One region of the Micromonospora sp. URMC 103 genome, then DNA from elsewhere that is predicted to be linked to it. Evidence: riboswitches for the same ligand, from Rfam matches in the RefSeq annotation. Region 1 holds a riboswitch; the other holds the start of a gene.
The links. A riboswitch is a leader RNA that binds a small molecule or an ion and turns the genes downstream of it on or off. The one in region 1 is predicted to bind ZMP and ZTP.
Positions count from the first base shown of each region.

Region 2: another riboswitch for ZMP and ZTP. It lies ahead of ACSNOA_RS18935 (glycine hydroxymethyltransferase); the one in region 1 lies ahead of ACSNOA_RS13640 (bifunctional 5,10-methylenetetrahydrofolate dehydrogenase/5,10-methenyltetrahydrofolate cyclohydrolase).

Region 1 is NZ_JBPQTR010000005.1:47,859-56,291, reverse strand. It holds gene ACSNOA_RS13645 (dienelactone hydrolase family protein) at 1-68, opposite strand, end outside; gene ACSNOA_RS13640 (bifunctional 5,10-methylenetetrahydrofolate dehydrogenase/5,10-methenyltetrahydrofolate cyclohydrolase) at 185-1,024, opposite strand; ZMP/ZTP riboswitch at 1,047-1,126, opposite strand; gene ACSNOA_RS13635 (glycosyltransferase) at 1,290-2,585, shown strand; gene ACSNOA_RS13630 (alpha/beta fold hydrolase) at 2,687-3,481, shown strand; gene ACSNOA_RS13625 (SpoIIE family protein phosphatase) at 3,490-5,943, shown strand; gene ACSNOA_RS13620 (STAS domain-containing protein) at 5,940-6,287, shown strand; gene ACSNOA_RS13615 (aminopeptidase) at 6,375-7,208, shown strand; gene ACSNOA_RS13610 (glycoside hydrolase family 15 protein) at 7,341-8,433, shown strand, end outside.
Region 2 is NZ_JBPQTR010000005.1:1,255,352-1,263,784, forward strand. It holds gene ACSNOA_RS18910 (histidine phosphatase family protein) at 1-641, shown strand, start outside; gene ACSNOA_RS18915 (NAD(P)H-hydrate dehydratase) at 625-1,494, shown strand; gene ACSNOA_RS18920 (S8 family peptidase) at 1,637-3,112, shown strand; gene ACSNOA_RS18925 (hemerythrin domain-containing protein) at 3,231-3,731, shown strand; gene ACSNOA_RS18930 (SDR family NAD(P)-dependent oxidoreductase) at 3,796-4,602, opposite strand; ZMP/ZTP riboswitch at 4,737-4,827, shown strand; gene ACSNOA_RS18935 (glycine hydroxymethyltransferase) at 4,846-6,285, shown strand; gene ACSNOA_RS18940 (hypothetical protein) at 6,389-6,649, opposite strand; gene ACSNOA_RS18945 (alpha-hydroxy acid oxidase) at 6,717-7,820, opposite strand; gene ACSNOA_RS18950 (MmcQ/YjbR family DNA-binding protein) at 7,963-8,370, shown strand.

The sequences.
Region 1 (8,433 bases):
TCCGGCCGGACGAGGTACGCGTCCGCCACCCCGTCGCTGGTCTCGACGTCCACCGTCGTCGTCCGCACCGCAGCCTCCTCGCACGCCATCGGCGATCCGCCGACGACGCTACCCCGCATTCCGTTGCCCAGGACAACGAGTCCGCCCTCCCATGGGCCCGGCGGCCACGGGGGGCCGGGTGGGGTCAGGCGTGGGCTTCGGCGGCGTCGACGGTCTGGGACAGCAGCACGGCGATCGTCATGGGGCCCACCCCACCGGGCACCGGGGTGATGAGGCTCGCCCGCGCGGCCGCCGCCTCGAACTCGACGTCGCCCACGTTGCCCGGGTTGTAACCGGCGTCGACGACCACCGCGCCCGGCTTGATCCACTCGCCGCGGACCAGCTCGGGCCGCCCCACGGCGGCCACCACCACGTCGGCCTCGGCGACGTGCGACGCGAGGTCGATCGTGCGGGAGTGGCAGTACGTGACCGTGGCGTCCCGGGCCAGCAGCAGCATCCCGGCCGGCTTGCCGAGGATGGCGCTACGCCCCACGACGACCGCCCGCCGCCCGCGCAGCGGCACCTCGTAGGCGTCCAGCAGGCGCATGATGCCCGCCGGCGTGCACGAGACGAAGCCCGGCTCGCCGAACGCCATCGCGGCGAACGACCCACCCGTCACCCCGTCGACGTCCTTGTCGACGGCGATCGCCTCGAACGCGGCCCGCTCGTCGATCTGCGCCGGCGTCGGATGCTGCAACAGGATGCCGTCCACCTGCCGGTCGTCGGACAGGTCCCGCAACACCCGTACGAGCTGCTCGGTGGTGGTCTCCGACGGCAGGTCGACGCGGCGCGACTCGATCCCCACCGCCGCGCAGCGGTTGACCTTCATCCGCACGTACGTGTGGGAGGCGGGGTCGTCCCCCACCAGCACCGTCGCCAGGCAGGGCCGGCGCCTGTGGGCACGCGCGAACGCCGCGGCGCGGCCCGCCGTGTCATCGAGCAGCTGACGGGAGAGGGTCTGCCCGTCCATCAACGTCGCGGTCACGTCCGGCTCCTCACCTCGAGGCGAGGAGCACCCAGGCGGACGATGCTCCAGCTGTCAGCGCTCCCCGGTGGTCACCCACCCTCGCCAGTCGCGCAGCTCGCAGGCTACCAATCGGGCCCGGCGCCGGCCAGGCGGCCGTCCCCGCGCCGGCTGGCCGCCGACATGACGCACGTCACGTGAACGGGCACGCCGGAGCGTACGTGTCGACGGTGCCTGGCCGGTCCGCGCCGGGATCGACAGCTTCGAAAGCGCGAAGGAGACCCGGATGGCGAGGGTGGTTGCCGCGGCGATTCCCTTTCAGGGACACGTGAGCCCGGTCCTCACGGTGGCGGCGGACCTGGTCCGGCGTGGTCACGACGTGGTCGTCTACACCGGATCCCGGTTCGCGGGACGCGCGCGGGCGACCGGGGCGCGGTTCCGGGCACTGCCGCCGGAGATCGACCTCGACGACCGCGAGTTGGACACCCACTTCCCGCTGCGGGCCACGCTGCCACCGGGGCCGGCCCAGCTCTCGTTCGACTTCACCAACATCTTCCTCGGCCACCTGCCCGAGCAGGTGCGGGGCCTGCGGGAGCTGCTCGCCGACTTTCCCGCGGACGTGGTGATCGGTGACCTCGGCTTCCTGTCGATCCCGGTGCTCGACCTCTCCGCCGCGCCGCCGGAACGCCCGACGCTTGTGACGCTGGGCGCCATCCCCCTGTTGATCCAGGACGGCCCGACGTCCGGTGCCGGCGACCTCCCGTCGCCCGATGCGGAGACGACCGCCTCCGGCCCGGCGCTGGACGCCGAGGCGCTCACCATCTTCGCCGAGCTGCCGACCTTCGCCGAGGCGACGTTCGCGTCGTTGGGCGTCACGCTGTCCGATCCTCTCTTCGAGGCACCCGTGCGCCGCACGGACCACTATCTGCAGCTCACCGTGCCCGGCTTCGAGTACCCCCGCCGCGCCCTTCCGCCGAACCTCCGGTTCGTCGGTACGCTGCCCCCGGCCGCCGGCGGTGACCACGAGGAGCCGGAATGGTGGCCCGAACTGTCCGCCGGCCGGCCGGTCGTGGTCGTCACCCAGGGGACCGTCGCCAACGGCGACCTCGACGAACTCGTCGTCCCCACGGTGCGTGCGCTCGCCGACCTCGACGTCCTCGTGGTGGCCGCCACCGCCCGGGAGGACGGACCGGACCGGGTACGGCGGGCACTGACCGAGGTGCCGGACAACGTGCGGCTGGCCGGCTTCGTACCCTTCGACCGGCTGCTGCCGCACGCTGACGTGCTGGTGACCAACGGCGGTTACGGCGGCGTGCAGACCGCCCTGTACCACGGAGTCCCGCTGGTGGTCGCCGGCGCCAGCGAGGACAAGCCGGAGGTGGCCGCCCGCGTCGAGTGGAGCGGCACCGGCGTCGACCTGCACACCGGCACGCCCACGGTGGCCGACCTCCGCGCCGCCGTGCGGCGCGTGCTGGAGGATCCCGGCTACCGCTCCCGGGCCGAGGTCCTGGCGAAGGAGATCAGCCAGTACGACCCGTTCCAGGCGATCGCCGACATCGTGGCGGAGGCCGCGCCCAGCTGACGGCGCGACGCGCCCCCGTGGTCGAGGCGCCCGCTCCGGCCCCGACCTCTGACATCGCCCCGCGTGGCCGCGCACCCGGTACGGCGGTAGTGTCAGCGATCGTGAACGCGCTGAAGCGGAACAACGTCGTGGTGACCGGGGCCACCGGCGGCCGCACCCTGGTCTTCGCCCACGGCTTCGGCTGCGACCAGAACATGTGGCGGTTCGTCGCCCCGGAGTTCGCCGCCGAGCACCGGGTGGTGCTCTTCGACCACGTCGGCGCCGGCGGCTCCGACCTGTCGGCCTACCGGCCGCAGCGGTACGCGTCCCTGCACGGCTACGCCGAGGACGTCCTGGAGATCCTGGCGGAGCTGGACGCGTCCGACGTCGTCTTCGTCGGCCACTCGGTCAGCGCGATGATCGGCGTGCTCGCCGCGGTCGCTGAGCCCGACCGCTTCTCCGGCCTGGTGCTGGTGGGCCCGTCCCCCCGCTACGTCGACGACGAGGGCTACCGCGGCGGTTTCAGCCGAGCCGACATCGACGAGCTGCTCGAATCGCTGGACAGCAACTACCTCGGCTGGTCGGCCGCGATGGCGCCGGTCATCATGGGCAACCCGGAGCGCCCGGAGCTCGGGACCGAGCTGACCAACAGCTTCTGCCGGACCGATCCGGCGATCGCCCGGCACTTCGCCCGGGTCACCTTCCTGTCCGACAACCGTTCGGACCTGCCCAAGGTCCCGGTGCCGAGCCTGGTCCTCCAGTGCAGCGACGACGTCATCGCGCCGTACGAGGTCGGCGAGTACGTCCACCGTCAGCTTCCGAACAGCACGTTCGTGCTGCTGAACGCCACCGGGCACTGCCCCAACCTGAGCGCCCCGGAGGAGACCGTCCGGGCTGTTCGGGAATTCCTGAAATAACGTCGAAGGTGGATCAACCGGCCGAGCCCCTGGGTCCGCTGCTGGCCGAGAGCGCCGAGGACCTCTACGAGAACGCGCCCTGCGGCTACCTCTCCGTGCTGCCCGACGGGGTCGTGGCACGGGTGAACCAGACCTTCCTCGACTGGACCGGCCGGCGCCGTGAGGATCTCCTCGGCCGCCGCGTACAGGAGCTCTACGGGGTCGGTAGCCGGATCTTCCACGAGACCCACCTGCGGCCGCTGCTGCACATGCAGGGCGAGGTGCGCGAGGTGGCCATGGAGTTCCGCCGGGCCGACGGCACCCGGTTCGACGCGCTGGTCAACGCCGTCCTGCGACGCAACCCGGAGACCGGCTCGACGGTGCTGCGGATGACCGTCTTCGACGCCACCGACCGGCGTGCCTACGAGCGGGAGCTGCTCGCCGAACGCCGACGCGCGGAGCGCACCACGGCGCGGATCCGGGTGCTGCAGGAGATGGTCGCCCAATGCGCCACCATCGAACGGGCCGCCGAACTCGTCGCCCCCATCGTCGCCGCGGGCACGGCGGCGTTCGAGGCCGTCACGACGACCATCTGGCTGCTGGACGCGGAGAGATCCGCGCTGACCGGCGCCGGAACGGGTCCCGACGACGCGTCCATCGCCCTCGACGGTCCCGCGCCCGAGGCCCGGGCGGCCCGCAGCGGCGACCTGGTCGGGCCCGCTCCCGGAGAGACCGCGGATCGGGTGTCCGCCCCCCTGGTCGCCGACGACCAGGTGCTCGGTGTGGTGTCGTTCGGCTTCGCGGCGGCCCGCCGGTTCGACGCCGACGAGATCGAGTTGATGCGCACCCTCGGCCGGCAGGCCGGGCAGGCGCTGGAACGGGCGCGGCTGTACGAGGAGACGACCCGGCGGGCCTGGCAGTCGGCGTTCCTCGCCCGCCTCGGCCGGGACCTGGACGAGCCGGTGGGTGCCGCGGACCGCGCCCGCCGCCTGGTGACGCTCCTGGTGCCCGAGCTGGCCGAGTACGCCCAGGTCGACCTCGCCCATGACGAGGGATCCGGATGGCGGGCGGGCGCCGCTCCGTACGCCGCCGCGGCCGACCCGGTCAGCGCGGCCGGGCCGGGCGGCCCCTGGCCGCTGACCGGCCCGGTCCGGGACACCCTCGAAGCGGTACGCCGCTCGGGTGAGGCCCGCCCGGTGCCGCTTGCGGCGCCGGACGGACGGGGGGCGGTCGGCCTGCCCCTGCGCGCCCGCGGCGCGGTGATCGGCACCCTGCTGCTCGCCGGCGACCCGGCGACGCCGGGCCGGACCGATCCGGACTTCCTGCTCGACCTCGCCGACCGGGCCGGCCTCGCACTGGACAACGCCCGTCTCGCCGAGCAGGACCGGGAGGTGGCGCGGACGTTGCAGCGCAGCCTCCTGGCCGGCGAGCGGCCGACCGACACCCGCTTCCACGTCGCCACCGTCTACCGTCCCGCGGTGGAGACCCTGGAGGTCGGCGGCGACTGGTACGACACCTTCCTCACCGCGAGCGGGAGCGTCGGGGTCGTCGTCGGCGACGTGGTGGGACGCGGCGTACGGGCGGCCAGCGCGATGGGCCAGCTCCGCAGCGCCGTACGTGCACTGGCCAAGGCGCAGTGCAGCCCGGCCACGGTGCTGCAGCACATGGACGACTTCGTCGCCACGCTGGAGGCCGGCCAGATGACCACCCTCGCCTACGCCGAGCTCGCGCTGGACACCGGCCGGCTGCGCTACGCCTGTGCCGGACACCCGCCGCCGCTGCTGCTGTCGCCGGACACCTCGCCGAGCTACCTGTGGGAGGGCCGTTCCGGCCCGCTCGGCACGCGCGCGGCCAGCCGGGGGCGGCGCGAGGCCGAGCTGACCGTGCCGCGTGGCTCCCGCCTGCTGCTCTACACCGACGGTCTCGTGGAGCGGCGCGGTGAGCGGATCGACCAGGGCCTGAACCGGCTGGCGGAGGCGTTGAGCGGCCGCTGGGCGACTCCGCTGGCGTCGCTGGCCGAGCAGGTCAGCGACGCCATGTTGACCGGTGAGGGCGGCCACGACGACATGTGCCTGCTGGCCCTGGCCTTCGACGGCGCACCCCGGTTCCACTCCGACGTGCCCGCCGAGGTCGCCTCGCTCCGGCCACTGCGTGCCGAGCTGGACGGCTGGCTCGCGAGCTGTGCGGTGCCCGAGGCCGAGCGGTACGGCGTCGTGCTGGCCTGTTCCGAGGCGGTGGCCAACGCGATCGAGCATGCCTACCGCGGTGACCCGGCCCGGCGCGTCCACGTCAGCGCGACGATCGACGGCAGGGCCGTGGAGCTGCGGGTCAGCGACTCGGGCCAGTGGCGGACACCACGAGTCAGCGCTGACCGGGGACGAGGGATGGCCCTGATGGGACGGCTGATGGACGACCTCGTCGTCGATCGCGGCGAGGGGACCACGGTGTTGATGCGACGCCAGTTCGGAAGGACGGCGCGATGACCGCCGGGGACCGGGTCACGGTGAGCGTGGAGCGCGGCTGCGAGGTCGTGCGGCTCCACGGCGACGTCGATCACGTCAACGCCGATCAGATGGAGCGGGAGGTTCTCTCCACCACCCGCGCCGCCGCGGGAGTGGTGGTCGACCTGACCCCGGTGACCTTCCTCGACAGCGCCGGGTTGCGCTGCCTGGACCGGGTGGTGGCCGCCTTCGTCAAACGGCAGGCGCAGGTGATGGTGGTCGCCCCGGACGACGGCGTGGTCCGTTTCACCCTGGACCTGATCGGTTTCCTGCCCGAACTGCTCGCCTCGACGGTGGATGAGGCGCTGGCCGAGCTGGACTGCTGAGCACACCGGCGGCTCCGGCGCCGGTCCCGGCCTGCTGCACATTCTGCAGGCACCCGCGCTTCCGGCTCATGTGTCACGATCTTGGCCATGCGTCTGCCATTCGGCCTGCTCGTCGCGTCCGTCGTGGCGGGTCTGCTCTCGGTCGGGGCGGCGCTGCTCGCCATGCGAGCCGCATCGTTGAAGTTCGGGCTCGTCATGCTGCTCGCACTGCTTGGTTACGTCCTGCTGGATCGGGGTGTCCGCCGCGTGAGGTGGGCCGTCGCCGCCGGTATCGGGCTACTCGCCCTGGTGGCGGCGGTGAGACTGCTCTGGCACCAGGAGCAGGTCGACGAAGTGGGCTGGCTGTCGTACGGAGGGGTAGCAGAGACCGCCGTGCTGGCGCGTGTGCGGGAGATGGTCGACCGGGAGAGGACCGCCGCGCTGGGTCTGGCGCTCGGCGTTCTCTGTCTCGCGGTCGGCGCGTTGGCGCTACCGTCGCGCGGCAGGCGGCGGGGCGTGGCGACCACAGTCCTCGCGCTGCTGCTACTCGCCTGGTTCGGGTCGAGGACCGTGCGGGAGTTCGGCCGTTATCCGCTGCTCGACCTGCTCGCGACGGTGTGGCCGGCGCTGCTCGCCGCCCTCGTGGCCATGGGGTCACTCGCGCTGTCGGGGTGGCGGGCCGACCGGCGTTGGCTGCTCCCGGTGGGGTTGTTCCTGCTGTCACTCGGAGCGGCTCGCGCTTACTTCGATCTCGTTGCGCAGTGGTCAGGTTGGTGGCACATGGCCAAGCCTCCCGGCGACGCCTTCCTGGAGCCAGGAGTGAGCGTGAGCATGCCGACGGACGGCTCCCTTCAGGTGTCGTGGGCCATGGAGTCGGCAATCGCGCTCGCCGGTGCGGGACTGGTCGCCGTCGGCGCGTTGCGCGGTTCCCGGGGTCGATGATCAGTTGAACCGTTCTGGGCCAGTCGAGGCACGCCGGGGCGCGCGAGCGAGTGGCCGGCCGCGAATCAGTCTAAACTCGGCATTTCGTCCCTTAGGTTACTGCGCAGGAGGCTGTCGAGACCGGGAGGCGACGTGGAGAGCTATCCGGCGATCGAGGATCACGGGCTCATCGGTGACCTGCAGACCGCCGCGCTCGTGACGTGCGACGGAACGATCGACTGGTTCTGCGCGCCGCGCTTCGACTCGCCGAGCATCTTCGCCGCCCTGCTGGACCGCGAGCGCGGCGGCTACTTCCGCATCGCCCCGCACGAGGTCCGGTACGTCACCAAGCAGCTCTACCTGCCGGGCACACCGATCCTCATCACCCGGTTCATCAGCGCGGACGGCGTGGCCGAGGTGATGGACTTCATGCCCGTCACCGGCGATCTCGTCACCGACTCGCACCGCCTGGTCCGCATTATCAACATGGTGCGGGGCAGCATGCGGTTCCGGGTGGAGTGCCGACCCCGGTTCGACTACGCCCGCGAGAGCCACGAGCTGGAGCGACACCACAACGGTTACCTGTTCCGCAGCCCGTCGGCGACGCTCACCTTCAACCCGGTCGACCCCGTACGGCAGCTGTGGGCCCATACCGGGGACGTCCGCCTGGAGGACGGCGACCTCATCGCGTACGGCACGCTCAACCAGGGCGACACCGGCGGCGTGGTCCTGGAGACTGCCGGCACGGAGCCACGGATCATCCCGCCGGCAGAGGTCGAGGGGATGTTCGAGTGGACCCGGGACTACTGGCGACGCTGGGTCGAGCGCTCCCGCTACACCGGGCGGTGGCGGGAGATGGTCGAACGCTCGGCCATCACACTGAAGCTCATGACGTACGCGCCGACCGGCGCGATGATCGCCGCCCCGACGGCCGCGCTGCCCGAGCTGGTCGGCGGCACCCGCAACTGGGACTACCGCTACACCTGGGTACGCGACACGTCGTTCTCGGTGCACGCGCTGCTCGGCCTCGGCTTCACCGAGGAGGTCAGCCGGTACATGAACTGGCTGGACGAGCGGATCCGCGAGGCCGGCGACCACCAGGACCCGCTGAAGATCATGTATCGGGTGGACGGCTCGTCCGACCTGCACGAGGAGATTCTCGACCACCTGGAGGGCTACCGCGGCTCCCGACCGGTGCGGATCGGCAACGGCGCCGCCGACCAGCTCCAACTCGACATCCACGGCG
Region 2 (8,433 bases), 1.2 Mb from region 1:
TGATCGATCTGACCCACCGGGACGCCGACGTGCCGCTCTCCCCCACCGGCGAGAAGCAGGCCCGGGCCACCGGACGCTGGATCGCCGGGCTGCCGGCGCACCGACGGCCGGACGTCGCCGTGGCGTCGCCGTACCTGCGCGCGGTCCGCACCGCCGAGCTGGCCCTGGACGGCACCGGGATCCCGCTGAGCCGGGACGAGCGGCTGCGGGACCGGGAGCTGGGGATCCTCGACGGGTTGACCCCGCACGGCGTACGCGCCCGCTATCCGGAGGAGGCGGAGCGGCGCACCCGGCTCGGCAAGTTCTACTACCGCCCGCCGGGCGGCGAGAGCTGGGCCGACGTCGCGCTGCGCCTGCGTACGCTCCTCGGCGACCTGCGCCGGGACCACGAGGGCCAGCGGGTGTTGCTCGTCGGCCACGACGCGCTCGTCTTCGTGCTCCGCTACCTCGTCGAGGGGTTGACCGAGGCGCAACTCATGGCGCTGACCCGCCAACAGCTGATCATGAACTGCGCGGTCACCGGCTGGTCGGCCGACGCCTCGGGACGGCTGGCGCTCGACTGCTTCAACGACGTCGGCCACCTGCACCGGCAGGCCACGCGGCGCACCAGAGAGGACGAGGTCCATGCCAAACCGGTCTGACCCGCAGGTGATCACCCCGGCGCTGTTGCGCGACTGGGCGCTGCCCGTCCCGAGCGGCGGAAAGGAGAACCGCGGCACCGTGCTCGTGGTCGGCGGGTCCCGCTTCACCCCCGGAGCGGTGCTGCTGGCCGGGGTGGCCGCGCTGCGGGCCGGCGCCGGGGTGCTGCAACTGGCGGCCGCCGAGTCCACCGCCGCCGCGCTCAGCATCCAGGTGCCCGAGGCGCTGGTGGTGGGGCTGCCGGAGACGGGCAGCGGGGCGGTCGACGGCGCACCCGGTGACCAGCTCGCCGACCTGGTCGCGGACGCGGACGTCGTGGCCGTCGGCCCGGGCCTCAAGGAGATCGACGAGACCCGGCGGCTGCTGCACCTCGTGCTCGACGCGGCGCGGCAGGAGACCGCGCTGGTGCTCGACGCGTACGCCCTCGGCGCCCTCAGCCACGAACCGGACCTGCTGGTCGGCTCCGGGCGGCCGGTGGTGCTCACCCCCAACCTCACCGAGGCCGGGCACCTGCTGGGTCGGGACCCCGGCGACGACCTGGACGCCGACGCGGCCGAGCTGGCCGGCCGGTACGACGCCGTGGTGTCCCTCCACGGGCACATCGCCACCCCGGACGGGCGCGGCTGGCGGGAGGAGAGCGGCGACGCCGGCTTGGGCACCTCGGGCAGCGGCGACGTGCGGTCGGGGCTCCTCGCCGGCCTGCTGTCCCGCGGCGCCGGGCCGGCGCAGGCCGCCTGCTGGGCGGCGTACGCCCACGCGGTGAGCGGCCAGCGGCTCGTTCCGCAGTACGGGCGCATCGGCTTCCTGGCCCGTGAGCTGCTGGACGAGATCCCGCACACCCTCGCCACCGTCTGACAGGGCTTCGCCCGCACGACGGATGTGTGTAACGCCACATTCACCTTGCGCGCTGTACGGGCGGAGGCGGCAGCCCGTCCGCCTTCCGCCGGGCCGCACCGCGTGTGCGCCGCCCGGCGGGGAACCGCCCCTGGGAGTCCGTGTGAAGGAAATTCGTCGCAAGACACTCGCCGCGGCGTCCGCGCTGACGCTGGGCATCGGTCTCGCCGTGGCCGGAGGGTCGGCGCCGGCGGCCTCGGCCGCCGGCGCCGAGTCCACGTTCCTCGTCCTCGCCCCGCAGGGCGCGAAGGCGGACAAGGCGGCGGCCCGGGTGACCGCCGCGCGGGGCACGGTGGTGGCCCGCTACGACCAGATCGGCGTGCTCGTCGTCCGCTCGACCAACCCCGACTTCGCCACCGCGGTGGCCGGCGCCGGGGTCGAGTCGGTCGCGTCCACCGCCGGCCTCGGCAGCGCCCTGGACGAGGGCGAGACCGTGGAGGTCTCCGCGCCGGCCGTCGCGAACGTCACCGCCGACCCGACCGCCGAACCGCTCTACGGCCAGCAGTGGGACATGCCGATGATCGACGTCCCGCAGGCCCACGCCGTCAACGCCGGCAGCCCCGACGTGGTGGTGGGCGTGCTGGACAGCGGCATCTCCAGCACCCACCCCGACCTGGCCAGCCAGATCGCCAGGGACAAGAGCACGTCCTGCGTCGGCGGCGTCGTCGACACCACCGAGGCGGCCTGGAACCCGACCACCTCGGACCACGGCACGCACGTGGCCGGCACGATCGCCGCCGCCGTCAACGGCGTCGGCGTCACCGGCATCGCCCCCGGCGTCAAGGTGGCCGCCGTCAAGGTCGTCAACGACGACGGCTTCATCTACCCCGAGGCCGCGGTCTGCGGCTTCGTCTGGGCCGCCGACCACGGCATGCAGGTGACCAACAACAGCTACTACATCGACCCGTGGGAGTTCAACTGCCGCAACGACGCGCGCCAGCGCCCGGTGTGGCAGGCCGTCCAGCGGGCCATCCGCTACTCGGCGAACAAGGGCGTGCTCAACATCGCCTCCGCCGGCAACTCGAACGTCGACCTGCAGCACAAGACGGTCGACACGGGGAGCCCGAACAACGGCACCCCGGAGACCCGCGAGATCAACAGCGCCTGCCTCGACCTGCCGGCCGAGGCGCCGGGTGTCCTGACCGTCTCGGCGGTCGGCCCGACCGGGGAGAAGAGCTACTACTCCTCGTACGGTCAGGGCGTCGTGGACGTCACCGCTCCCGGTGGTGACAGCCGGTTCCGCACCCAGGGTGCCCGGTCGACGACCACCGACCAGATCCTGTCCACCACCTTCAACACCGTCACCCGGACCAACGGGTGGGGTTACAAGCAGGGCACCTCGATGTCCGGTCCGCACGCGACCGGCGTCGCCGCCCTGGCGGTCTCCGCCCACCCCGGCATGAACCCGGGCCAGCTCGCCGCGTTCCTCGAGAACACGGCGGTGGCCAAGCCCTGCCCGACCGGGGTCTACAACCCGGTGCCGGCGCTCGGCAGCGCGTACGACGCCACCTGCACCGGCGGGGCCCGCAACGGGTTCTACGGCGCGGGCATGGTGAACGCGTACAACGTGGTGCGCTGACCACCCCGGACGGATGACCGTGCGGCCCGGCGCGCAGGCGCCGGGCCGCACCGTGTTTCCGCAGATCATCGCCGGGGTACCGGACGATCACCCCGACCACAACCGAGGAGGTCAGCCGGTGTCCACCGATGCGATCGTCGTGCTCAAAGAGGACCACAAGGAGATGCGCCGTCTCTTCAAGGCGTTCCAGGACGCCCAGGAGGGCCCGGCCGCCGAGCGGCAGAAACTGGTGGGTCAGATCCTGGAGGCGCTCACCGTCCACACCTATCTCGAGAACGAGGTGATGTACCCGGAGGTCCGCAAGCTCCTGCCGGACCTGGAGGACGACATCCTCGAGTCGTACGAGGAGCACCACGTGGCCGACGTGCTCTGCGCCGAGCTGTTCGCCATGGACGCCGAGGACGAGCACTTCAACGCCAAGACGACGGTGCTCATCGAGAACGTGCTGCACCACGTCGAGGAGGAGGAGCAGGAGTGGTTCCCCAAGGTGCGTGACGCGCTCGGCCGCAAGCAGCTCCAGGAGATCGGCCAGCGGATGATCGACCTGCGGGCGGACGCGCCGCGCAAGCCGACCGACCCCAAGGCGGTCAAGAAGTCCCTCGACGCCGTGACGGCCTGAGCGGGCGGCACACCGGCAACGCGACGGGCCCGGCGCACGCCGGGCCCGTCGCCGTGCGCGGAGGTCAGCTCGCCGAGCCGGGCTCGGCCATCCGGCTGTGCTGCTCCGACTTCAGCTTGTCCGGCACGATCTTGCCGACCGCGGTCTGCACCTTGTTCCGCAGCGACCCGGCCGACACCGTCTGGTCGCCGCGCATCATGGCCGCGAAGCCCTGCTCCGCCACCGTGCGGGGGTCGTCCTTGTGCCCCGCGCCGATCTTGGTGTCCTCCATGTCGGCGCGCGCGAAGAACTCGGTGTCGGTCGGCCCGGGCATCAACGAGGTCACCGTCACCCCGGTGTCCTTCAGCTCGGTGCGCAGCGCCTCGGCGAACGACTGGACGAAGGACTTCGACCCGTTGTAGACGGCCTGGAACGGGCCCGGCATGGTCGAGGCGATCGACGAGGTGAACAGCACCCGCCCGGCGCCCCGCCGCACCATGCCCGGCAGGATGCGCTTGGCCAGGTGCACGGTCGACCGCACGTTGAGGTCGACGATGTTCAGCTCGTCGGCCAGGTCGGTGCCGCCGACGAAGGCGCCGCCGGCGCCCCGCCCGGCGTTGAGCGCCAGCGCGTCGACCGGGCGCCCCGTGGCGGCGACCGCCGCCGCCAGCTCCTCCACCCCGTCGGCGCGGGCCAGGTCGACGCGGACCGGCCGCACCTGCGGCCCGCCGTCGCGGCGCAGCTTCGCGGCGGCCGTCTCGATGCCGTCGTCCTCGGCCGCGACCACCAGGTCGAAGCCGTGTTCGGCGAACTGCGCGGCCAGCTCGTACCCGATGCCGCTGGACGCGCCGGTCACCACGGCGAGCGGTCGCTCGCCGGTCGGTGTGGTCATGGTCCTGCTCCTCTCGTCGCGTGCGGCCGGACCCGCACCGGTGTCACGGCCCGCCCGTACCGGTGTGCCCCGTCACGGCCCGGCCAACCACACCGGCCGCGGTCGAGGTCACCGGCACGCCGTTGGGTAGGATCTGCCCGGGCCGTTACTGGCGCGTTGGGGATGGAGAACCATCGGGGAGCGGCCCCGTCACGAGGACGCATGCCGAGCGCCTGGGCCTTCCGTACGTCAGTAGGAGGTCGCATGTCGTCGCCGAACGCCGAATCCACCGCCTTCCGCAGCGCGCTCGAGGTGATCCGCGCCGTCGAGCCCCGGGTGGCCGGCGCCATCGCCGCCGAGCTGGCCGACCAGCGCGAGTCGCTGAAGTTGATCGCCAGCGAGAACTACGCCTCCCCGGCCACCCTGCTGGCCATGGGCAACTGGTTCAGCGACAAGTACGCCGAGGGCACCGTGGGCCGCCGCTTCTACGCCGGTTGCCAGAACGTCGACACCGTGGAGGCGCTCGCCGCCGAGCACGCGCGGGAGCTGTTCGGCGCCGCGCACGCGTACGTGCAGCCGCACTCGGGCATCGACGCGAACCTCGTGGCGTTCTGGGCGGTGCTGGCCGACCGGGTGGAGGCGCCGGCGCTGCGCAGGGCGCAGGCCCGCCAGGTCAACGACCTCACCGAGGCGGACTGGTTCGCGCTGCGCCGGGAGCTGGGCAACCAGCGGATGCTCGGCATGTCGCTGGACGCCGGCGGGCACCTCACCCACGGCTTCCGCCCGAACATCTCGGGCAAGATGTTCGACCAGCGCAGCTACGGCACCGACCCGGTGACCGGCCTCATCGACTACGACAAGGTGGCGGAGATCGCCCGCGAGTTCAAGCCGCTGATCCTGGTGGGCGGCTACTCGGCGTACCCGCGGAAGGTCAACTTCCGGATCCTGCGGGAGATCGCCGACTCCGTGGGCGCCACCTTCATGGTCGACATGGCGCACTTCGCCGGGCTGGTCGCCGGCAAGGTCTTCACCGGCGACTTCGACCCGGTGCCGCACGCGCACATCGTCACCACGACCACCCACAAGTCGCTCCGTGGGCCGCGCGGCGGCATGGTGCTGTGCCAGCCGGAGCTGGCCGAGCAGGTCGACCGGGGCTGCCCCATGGTGCTGGGCGGCCCGCTGCCGCACGTCATGGCGGCCAAGGCGGTCGCGCTCGCCGAGGCCCGCCGGCCCGACTTCGCGGACTACGCCCAGCGGATCGTGGCCAACGCTCAGGCGCTCGCCGAGGGGCTGGTCCGCCGCGGCGCCCGCCTGGTGACCGGCGGCACCGACAACCACCTGGCGATCATCGACGTCACGTCGTACGGGCTGACCGGCCGGCAGGCCGAGCAGGCGCTGCTCGACTCGGGCATCGTGACCAACCGCAACTCGGTCCCGCAGGACCCCAACGGCGCCTGGTACACGTCGGGCATCCGGATCGGCACGCCCGCGCTGACCACCCGCGGTCTCGGCACCGGGGAGATGGACACGATCGCCGAGCTGATCCACACCGTGCTGAGCCGGACGACGGCGGGCGCCAACCCCGACGGCACCGCCTCGAAGGCCAAGTACGCGCTCGACCCGGCCGTCGCCGACAAGGTCAGCCGCCAGGCCAGCGAACTCCTGACCGGCTTCCCCCTGTACCCGAACGTCGACCTGACCTGACCCACCCTCGCCGGCCGATCATGCAGTTGTGGTGCCCGGATCACCCCGGTTCGGGGAGTACGTCCCCCACCACGACTGCATGATCGACGGAAACAGGGGCGGGTCAGGCGATCGGTCGCTTCAGGTGGTAGCGGTGCACCTCGGTGCTGCCCTGCACGTTGTTGACGTCCTCGGCCGCGGACACCAGCTCCCAACCCTCACGGCCGACCCGGTTGAGGTGCGCGATCGCGGTGTCGCCGTAGGGCGTGATGTCCTTGCGCGACCCGTCCGGGCCGTACCAGACGAACGACACGTGGAAATTGCGGCCCTGCCCCTGGTAACGGCGGACCAGCAACGCGTACTCCCAGGCAACCATGGGGCCCATTATGACCGTCCACGCAGGACGGCCGCGCGGTGGTGGTCGCACTTTGCCACCGTGTGAACACGGTGTGTCAACGAATCGGCACGGTCCGCAGTTCGCGGGCCGCCGCCGGGTCGGGGCAACCGGCGAGGGCCAGCGCGTCGCGCAGCTCGGCGGCGAGCAGGGCCAGGGCCGCCTCGACGCCCGCGCCACCGCCCGCCGCGAGGGCCCAGAGCAGGGGCCGGCCGACCAGCACCCCGGCGGCGCCGAGCGCCAGCGCCCGCAGCACGTCGGCGCCGCTGCGGATCCCGCTGTCCAGCAGCACCGCGCACCGGTCGCCGACCGCGTCGACCACCTCGGGCAGCATCGTGACGCTGGCCGGCGCCCCGTCGAGCTGCCGCCCGCCGTGGTTGGAGACCACGACGCCGGCCGCCCCGACCCGGACGGCCTCCCGCGCGTCCCGCGGGTCGAGCACCCCCTTGACCACCAGCGGCAGGTCGGTCTGGTCGCGTAGCCAGGCCAGGTCGTCCCAGCCCAGCGCCGGCGCGAAGGGCGCGTCCGGGGCGACCGTGGAGACCCCGGGTGTGCCCGCGTGCGCCAGGTCGTCACGGCCGTGCGGCAGGTTCACGGCCCCCACCTCGGCCGGTAGCCGGAAGGCGTTGCGCAGGTCCCGCAGGCGCCGGCCCAGCACGGGTACGTCGACGGTCACCACGAGCACCCGGCACCCGGCGTCGCGCACCCGGGCCAGCAGGTCCCGCACCAGCGCCCTCTCGCGCAGCCAGTAGAGCTGGAACCAGACCTCCGCGCCGGTCGCGGCGACCTCCTCCAGCGGGGTGCTGCCGAGGGTGCTCGCGACGTAGGGCACCCCCGCGGCGGCCGCCGCCGACGCCATCCCCCGCTCGCCGTCGGGGTGCACGAGCCGCTGGTACGCCATCGGGGCCACACCCACCGGCATCGCGTACCGGTGGCCGAGCAGCCGCGTCGCGAGGTCCGGCGACTCCACGGCCCGCAGCGCCCGGGGCACGACCGCCACCCGGTCGAGGGCGGCCCGGTTCGCGGCGAGCGTGACCTCGTCGCCGCTGCCCCCATCGACGTAGTCCCACACGTCCGGCGGCAGCACGGCCCGGGCCAGCTCCCCGAAGGCGGCCAGGCAGGCCGGCGGCCCGTCGCTCGGCAGGTCGGTCGGCTCGGCCATCGCTCACTCCCCCGGGCTCGATCGGATGCCGGAAACTAGCCGTCGCCCGACCGGGCCGTCAATCGCGCCGCGGCGCACTCTCGGCGAGGTGCGGGACGCCTGGACGACGCGCCGCCGACGCCGGACACCCTAGGCTGGGACGATGGCCACCTGGGAGGACGTTCGCAGGATCGCCGCCACCCTGCCCGAGACGGCCGAACACCCGTCGTACGACGGCCTGCCGGCCTGGCGGGTGCGGGACAAGGCGTTCGTCTGGGAACGGCCGCTGCGCCGGGCCGACCTGGCGGCGCTCGGCGACGACGCGCCCGACGGGCCGGTCCTCGGCGCCCGGGTGCCGGACCTGGGCGCCCGGGAGGCGCTGCTCGCCGACGACCCCGCCGTCTACTTCACCATCCCGCACTTCGACGGCTACCCGGCCGTCCTGGTCCGGCTGGACCGGATCGGGCTGGCGGAGCTGACCGAGCTGATGGTCGAGGCGTGGTACGCCCGCGCGCCGAAACGGCTGGCCGCCGCGTACCGGGCGCAGGCCGATCCCCCACCGGCCGGATAGCCGCGGCTCGGACGACGATCATCGCCGGCTACGCGCTCGTGGCGCGGGAACTGTTCGCCGGCC